Linked DNA regions of Mumia flava. The protein of the gene in region 2 interacts with the protein of the main gene of each other region in a pairwise test. Links are inferred from orthologs where the notes say so. Each region holds a gene or a part of one and is shown on either strand. Other genes may lie near its edges.

Evidence for each region. The genes of interacting proteins can lie anywhere in the genome.
Region 1: the proteins of rplL (region 2) and dnaE interact in binary tests that used the Escherichia coli proteins (3 or more experiments, as listed by UniProt). The link is inferred for Mumia flava from one-to-one orthologs.

Annotation. Positions count from the first base shown.
Region 1 is NZ_PGEZ01000001.1:222,073-226,162, forward strand. It holds dnaE (DNA polymerase III subunit alpha), read right to left. Parts: upstream 3,738-4,090; coding sequence 201-3,737; downstream 1-200. Other genes in the region: CLV56_RS01050 (hypothetical protein), read right to left, coding at 1-147; CLV56_RS01060 (IclR family transcriptional regulator), read right to left, coding at 3,841-4,090. UniProt on the Escherichia coli protein: DNA polymerase III is a complex, multichain enzyme responsible for most of the replicative synthesis in bacteria. This DNA polymerase also exhibits 3' to 5' exonuclease activity. The alpha chain is the DNA polymerase catalytic subunit.
Region 2 is NZ_PGEZ01000001.1:2,688,278-2,691,924, reverse strand. Bases 576-3,282 are described here. They hold rplL (50S ribosomal protein L7/L12), read right to left. Parts: upstream 2,274-3,282; coding sequence 1,878-2,273; downstream 576-1,877. Other genes in these bases: CLV56_RS12565 (SCO4651 family lipoprotein), read right to left, coding at 3,206-3,282; rplJ (50S ribosomal protein L10), read right to left, coding at 2,331-2,915; CLV56_RS12580 (DUF6801 domain-containing protein), read right to left, coding at 576-1,583. Outside these bases: CLV56_RS12585 (ABC transporter ATP-binding protein), read right to left, coding at 1-484; more of CLV56_RS12580, read right to left, coding at 555-575; more of CLV56_RS12565, read right to left, coding at 3,283-3,647. UniProt on the Escherichia coli protein: The binding site for several of the GTPase factors involved in protein synthesis (IF-2, EF-Tu, EF-G and RF3). Is thus essential for accurate translation.

The DNA.
Region 1 (4,090 bases), 2.5 Mb from region 2 along the record:
GCCGTCGTCGCCGCCGACGACGGTGAACTGGACCGGGTCGGCCAGCCAGGCCCACAGCACGCCCGCGAGAATCCCCGCGAGGACGTAGGCCAGCAACACGGCGGCGACACGTCGTCCTGCGCGTGAGTCGTCCGGTCGGTCGGCCATCGCACCATCATCGCGCGCGTCACCCGGCGCGAACACCGCGCCCCCGACCGACGTCACGACGCGAGGCAGCCCGGCCCCAGGAGCGCCTTGAGATCGGCGATCAGCGAGGACGACGGGCTCACCCGCAGGCGGGCGTCCAACCGCATCACCTTGGTGCTGCGGTTGCCGACCAGCCGCAGGTGCACCTCGGTCGCACCGGGATGGCTCGCCAGCACGTCACGCAGCTGCTCGACGACACCGGCGGTGCAGCGCGACGTCGGCACCGAGATCACGACCGGCCCCTCCGTCCCGACGGACAGGTCGGCGGCGCTCACCTCGGTCGCACTGATCTCAGGGGTGTCCTCCTTGCGGCGCAACCGGCCCTTCACGACGACCACGGCGTCCTCGACCAGCAGATGGCCCGACAACGTGTAGACCGACGGGAAGAGCATCACGTTGATCGCACCCTCGAGGTCCTCGACGGTCACGATCGCCCACGGATCACCCTTCTTCGTCAGCTTGCGCTGGATCCCCGTGACCAGCCCGGCCACGGTCACGTTGCTGTTGTCCGGGCGCTCCTCGTCGGCGATCACCTCGCCGATCGTGCAGTCGCTGACCGCACGCAGCACGTGCTCGAGTCCGAACAACGGGTGGTCGGAGACGTACAGACCGAGCATCTCGCGCTCGTGCGCCAGCAGCGTCGTCTTGTCCCACTCCTCGACGTCGGGCACCGCGACGCTCGCGCCGGCGAAGCCCGCAGCCTGGTCGTCGAGACCCGCGAACAGCGAGTCCTGACCGATCGCTGCGTTGCGCTTGATGTCGACGTACTGGTCGACGGCGTCCTCGTGGACCGTCACCAGCGCGCGCCGGAAGTGCTTCAGCGAGTCGAAGGCGCCGGCCTTGATCAGGGACTCGATCACCCGCTTGTTGCAGACGACCGGCGGCACCTTCTCCATGAAGTCGGAGAAGTCGGCGTAGGCGCCCTCGGCCTCGCGGGCGGCCGTGATGGCATCGACGACGTTGTGGCCGACGTTGCGGATCGCCGACAGGCCGAACCGGATGTCGTTGTCGACCGCGGTGAAGTTGGCCTCCGAGTCGTTGACGTCGGGCGGGAGCACCTTGATGCCCATCCGGCGGCACTCGTTCAGGTAGATCGCGGACTTGTCCTTGTCGCCGCGGACGCTGGTCAGGAGGGCCGCCATGTACTCGGCCGGGTAGTGCGCCTTGAGGTAGGCCGTCCAGTAGGACACCACGCCGTACGCCGCCGAGTGCGCCTTGTTGAACGCGTAGTCGGAGAACGGCAGCAGGATGTCCCACAGCGTCTTCACGGCCGCGGGCGAGTAGCCGTTCGCCTTCATCCCGGCTTCGAAGTTCTCGTACTCGGCGTCGAGAACCTCCTTCTTCTTCTTGCCCATCGCGCGCCGGAGCAGGTCGGCTTGGCCGAGGGAGTAGCCGGCGAGCTTCTGCGCGATCGCCATGACCTGCTCCTGATAGATGATCAGGCCGTAGCTGGTCGACAGGATCTCCTCGAGCGGCTCGGCCAGCTCGGGGTGGATCGGCGTGATCTCCTGGCGGCCGATCTTGCGCAGGGCGTAGTTCGTGTGGGAGTCCGCGCCCATCGGGCCCGGGCGGTACAGGGCGATCAGCGCCGAGATGTCCTCGAAGTTGTCGGGCTTCATCAGGCGCAGCAGCGCCCGCATCGGCCCGCCGTCGAGCTGGAACACCCCGAGTGAGTCGCCGCGCGACAGCAAGGCGTACGCGTCCGGGTCGTCCAGACCCAGGTCCTCCAGGACGACCTGCTCGCCGCGGTTGTTCGCGATGTTCTCGAGCGCGTCGTCGAGCACGGTGAGGTTGCGAAGCCCCAGGAAGTCCATCTTGACCAGCCCGAGCGTCTCGCACGTCGGGTAGTCGAACTGGGTGATGATCGCGCCGTCCTGCTCGCGCTTCATCACCGGGACGATGTCGAGCAGCGGCTCGCTCGACATGATGATCCCGGCCGCGTGCACCCCCCACTGCCGCTTCAGGCCCTCCAGGCCCTCGGCGGTGTCGACGACCTTCTTCGCGTCCGGGTCGGAGTCGTACAGCGCACGGAACTCGCCGCCCTCGCTGTAGCGGTTGTGGGTCTCGTCGAAGATCTGCTTGAGCGGGACGTCCTTGCCCATCACCGCCGGCGGCATCGCCTTGGTGATCCGCTCCCCCATGGAGAACGGGTATCCCAGCACGCGGGAGGCGTCCTTGACGGCCTGCTTGGCCTTGATCGTGCCGTAGGTGACGATCATCGCCACCCGGTCGTCGCCGTACTTCTCGGTGACGTAGCGGATCACCTCACCGCGCCGGCGCTCGTCGAAGTCGACGTCGAAGTCCGGCATCGACTTGCGCTCGGGGTTGAGGAACCGCTCGAAGATCAGGCCGTGCGGGATCGGGTCCAGGTCGGTGATCCGCATCGCGTACGCGCACATCGAGCCTGCACCGGACCCGCGCCCCGGGCCGACCCGGATGCCCTGCTCCTTGGCCCAGTTGATGAAGTCGGCGACGACCAGGAAGTAGCCCGGGTAGCCCTTGCCGATGATGACCTCGGTCTCGTACTCGGCCTGCTTGCGGGCGTAGTCCGGGACCCCCTCGGGGTAGCGGGCCTGGAGTCCGCGCTCGACCTCCTTGATGAACCAGGAGGTCTCGCTCTCGCCCTCGGGCACCGGGTACCGGGGCATGAAGCGGCCCTCGCCCTCGGTGAACTCGACGTTGCACCGCTCGGCGATCAGCAGCGTGCTGTCGCACGCCTCCCGCAGGCCCGCCTGGTCCTCCCAGATCGCCCGCATCTCCTGCGGCGACTTGATGTAGTAGCCGTCCCCGTCGAACTTGAAGCGCGTCGGGTCCTGCAGCGTCTTGCCCGACTGGACGCACAGCAGCGCGCCGTGCGCGGTCGCGTCCTCAGGGTGGGTGTAGTGCGAGTCGTTGGTCGCGACGAGCCTCAGATCGAGGTCCTTGGCGAGGCGGAGCAGGCCGTCGCGGACGCGATTCTCGATCGACAGGCCGTGGTCCATCAGCTCGACGAAGAAGTTGTCCTTGCCGAAGATGTCGCGGAACTCCGCGGCCGACGCACGCGCCTTGTCGTAGTCGCCGATCCGTAGCCAGGTCTGCACCTCGCCGGACGGGCAGCCCGTGGTCGCGATCAGGCCCTCGGCGTACTCGGCCAGCAGCTCGCGGTCCGCACGAGGCTTGTAGAAGAACCCCTCCAGCGACGAGCGCGACGACAGCCGGAAGAGGTTGTGCATCCCCGTGGTCGACTCGGCCAGCAGCGTCATGTGGGTGAACGCGCCGCCGCCGGAGACGTCGTCGTCGCCCCCCTTGTTCCACTGGACGCGCTTGCGCTCGCCGCGGTGGGTGTCGGGCGTGAGGTACGCCTCCATCCCGATGATCGGCTTCACCCCGGCGGCCCGTGCCTTGCTGTAGAAGTCGTACGCGCCGAAGACGTTGCCGTGGTCGGTCATGGCGATCGCGTCCATGCCGAGGTCGGCCGTCCGGGCGAACATGTCCGACAGCCGCGCTGCACCGTCGAGCATCGAGTACTCCGTGTGGACGTGCAGGTGCACGAACGAGTCTCGGCTCGACATCAGGCAGGGGCCTCCTCAAGACGATGCGGACCGGGGAAGGACTCATACTCTAGTCGCGCCCACCGACGGGATTCGGGCGGCACGCGGAGCCGCTCGGGAAAGGTCATCGAGACGCCTCGGTCGGCGCCCCCGGAACCGGTGCGGGAACCCGACCGCGGTAGCCCAGGGCCTCCTCGATGGCCCGGGCAGCGTCACGGACCAGCGGTGCGATCTCGGCCCGCCGCGACGCCGTCATGCGCGCCGCCGGACCCGAGACGCTGATCGCGGCGACCGGGCGCGAGCGCCTGTCGACGACGGCCGCTCCCACACAGCAGACCCCGAGCTCGTTCTCCTCCGCATCCATCGACACGCCC
Region 2 (3,647 bases):
GGATCTCGGGCTCGAGGACGAGGGCGCGAGCCAGCCCTGCTCGTTTGCGCATCCCGCCCGAGATCTCGCCAGGGAGCTTGGTCTCCGCGCCGGCGAGGCCGACCATCTCCATCTTCTCCATGACGATCTCGCGGATCTCGGTCTCGTTCTTGCGCGTGTGCTCGCGCAGCGGGAACGCGACGTTGTCGTACAGCGTCATCGAGCCGAACATCGCGCCGTCCTGGAACAGCACACCGAACAGCTTGCGCACGTCGTACAGCTCCCGCTCGCTGCAGGTGGCGATGTCGGTGCCCTCGATGAACACGTGCCCCTCGTCGGGCTTGATCAGGCCGATGATCGTCTTCAGGAAGACGGACTTGCCCGTGCCCGACGGGCCCAGCATCACGCTGATCTCGCCGGCCGGGAGCGTCAGACTGACATCACGCCAGATCATCTGCTTGCCGAACGCCTTCGTCAGGCCCTCGACACGAACCTCGGTTCCCATGAGCCGTTTTCTCCTTCGGGGGGACAGGGTCCCCGGGATGTCTCCCGGGGACCCACCAGGATGAACCTGCTCAGGCCTTCGATCGCCGCCGGTTGCGGATCCCGAGCGCGACCCGGCCCACGACGGCCGCAGCGAGCACGGCGATCAGGCCGAGTCCGAGCGGTGAGCCGGTCGCCGGCAGCGCGGTCGTCGTGTACGAGGCCACGTCCGAGCTGTCACCGCCCGAGCCGCCGTCACCGTCGTTGCTGTAGTCGGCGCCCTCGGGGTTGTTCGGGTCCTCGGGGTTGTACGGGTCGTAGGGTGGCTCCTCGTCCGAGCCACCGCCGCCGTTGCCACCGTTGTCGCCACCGCCGCCGTTTCCGCCGTTGCCACCGTCATCCGGCTCCTCGCCAAGCGGGCACTCGATCTGAGTGCATCCTTCGCCGACGGCGATCGTGCCGATGATGCGGTCCGCCGGCTCGTCGGAGTTGCGGACACAGTTCAGGACCGCGGGCACACTCGGTGTACCGACCGTACCGAGGACCGGCGGGTCCAGGAGTGCGTCGAGGACGAACCTCTTGGGCATCTGGACATAGATCAGACCGTTGCCGTCCGGAAGGTCGGGAACCGTGATGGCTTCGACGGTGCCGGCAGCCGGGATCGTGTGGGACCCACTGTTCGGGAGGGTCGTCCAGTCGGACTCGAGGCCGACGACCTGGGGCTGCAGCTCACCGACCACCTCGCCGCCGACTGCCACGCCCTGGATGAACACCGTGGACGATGCGGTGCCTGCCACCCGGTCGACCTCCATGTCGTCTCGGACACGGTCTACCAGCGGTGCAGGCATCACGAGGTCGAGCTCTGCCCGGGTCTGCGGAATCGTGTCTCCGCTCGCGACGGTGTCGGGAAGGGTCGTCCGCGCATTCACCAGGAACTCGCGAGGACCACCCATCGCGGCGTCGACGGCGAAGTGCTCGGCCGTGCAGGTGTACGAAACCTGGTTGATCGATGCAGCGGCTGCACTGGCCGGCGCGGCGACCGAGACCTGCAGGCCGGCGACAGCCAGGCCCGCGGCGGCGGTGAGGCCGAGGCCTCGTCGGATGTGAGCGCTGAGGCTCATCGGTTCTCCCTCCCAAGCGAACCCATGGACGTCGCGGGTTCACCACACGGCTACCCCCGAGTAACAAGGTGGACTGTAACCGGAAGTTTCACTGTGGCACAACCCACAATCTACTGTGCGACATCTCACAACCGAATCCCACGGGATTCAGGTCACGAGTTGGCAACACGGAGCAGCCGCCGAGGGTCGGGATCGAGGCCGTCGGGGCACCGCCGGCCTCCACGGACACGACGACGGGCGCCCACCCCGCAGGGTGGACGCCCGTCGTGCAGATGGCTCCTCAGAGCCGCGCGGTCACTTCAGGGTGACGCTGGCGCCGGCGGCCTCGAGGGCCTCCTTCGCCTTGTCCGCGGTCTCCTTGTTGACGCCCTCGAGGATCGGCTTCGGCGCGCCCTCGACGAGATCCTTGGCCTCCTTGAGGCCGAGGCTCGTGAGGCCACGCACCTCCTTGATGACCTGGATCTTCTTGTCGCCGGCCGACTCGAGGACGACGTCGAACTCGTCCTTCTCCTCGGCAGCAGCGGCGCCGGCGTCGGCGCCACCGGCGGCCGGGGCCGCGGCGACGGCCGCGACCGGAGCCGCGGCGGTGACGTCGAAGGTGTCCTCGAACTGCTTCACGAACTCGCTGAGCTCCAGGAGGGTCATCTCCTTGAAGGCGTCCAGCAGGTCCTCGGTGCTGAGCTTCGCCATGGTTGGCGTCCTTTCTGGTCGGGGACCCCGAGGGGGGTCGATCGTGTGTGTCGGGCCCTAGCCCTCGGAGCCCTCGGCGTCGGCCGGGGCAGAGTCGGCCTCGGCCGGAGCCGAGGCGCTGGACGGGTCCTGCTCGACCTTGGTCTGCAGGGCGCCCACGGCACGCGCCGCCTGAGCGAGCGGTGCCTGGAACAGCGAGGCGGCCTTCGAGAGGTTCGCCTTCATGCCGCCCGCGAGCTTGGCGAGGAGGACCTCGCGCGACTCGAGGTCGGCCAGCTTCTTGATCTCGTCCGCATCGAGCGCGCTCCCGTCGAGGAAGCCGCCCTTGATGACGAGCTTGTCGTTCGCCTTGGCGAAGTCACGCAGACTCTTCGCGACCTCGACCGGGTCACCCTTGATGAAGGCGATGGCCGTCGGGCCGTTCAGCAGGTCGTCGACACCGTCGACACCCGCGTCGCGAGCCGCGATCTTGGTCAGCGTGTTCTTGGCCACGGCGTAGTTGACGTTCTCACCGAGCGAGCGGCGCAGGTCCTGCAGCTGCTTCACGGTGAGACCGCGGTACTCGGTCAGCACGGCGCCGTTCGAGCTGCGGAACTCCTCCGCCAGCTCGGCAACCGCCGCGGCCTTGTCCGGTCGCGCCATGGTTCTCCTTCGTGTCGTACCCGCCAGGACGGCGGGCACCCGATCCGTACGAAGGCCACCGGCGCACGAGGACTCCGGAGATGACGAACGCCCCGGCGCAGAGCACGGGGCGTGACGCACGAGTGTGCGTGAGCTACGTACCTGCGCAGGCCGCCCGCGTCTGCGGGACCTTCGATCCATGGCGCAAGCGCCACGAACCACCGGCGGTCTTCGGTCAACGACCAGATTACGGGACGACCCGTACGGATCCCAAATCGGGGTCCGTACGGGTCGTCTGGGTGGAGCGCGACTCAGCCGCCGAGGGCGCCGAGACCGGGAACCTGGTCGAGCTTCATCGTGTCCTTCTTCGCGGGAACCTCCACGTCGACCGGCTCGCCCCAGTCGGAGTAGGTCATCTCGGCCTGCGCGCCGGTCAGCTCGAACAGCACCTTGCGCGGCAGGTCGTCCGGTCCGAGCCAGTAGGAGTACACGATCTCCTTCGGCAGACCCGCGCCGAGCGAGCCGTCGCCGAGCTTCGCGGTGTCGACGGTGACGTCGTAGCGCACCGCCTCCACGCCGTCGAGCTGCTCGGTCTCACCGGTGTTCTCGACGTCGGTGATCGCACCCTCGAGCATCTCGAGACCCTTCGACGGGTCCATCTGCTCCTTCATCTGCCCGAACGAGCCGGTCAGCTGCTGCGCCGTCGGGTCGTCGGGATCGGCCTTGATCCACTTCTCCCCCGTCATCGCCGGC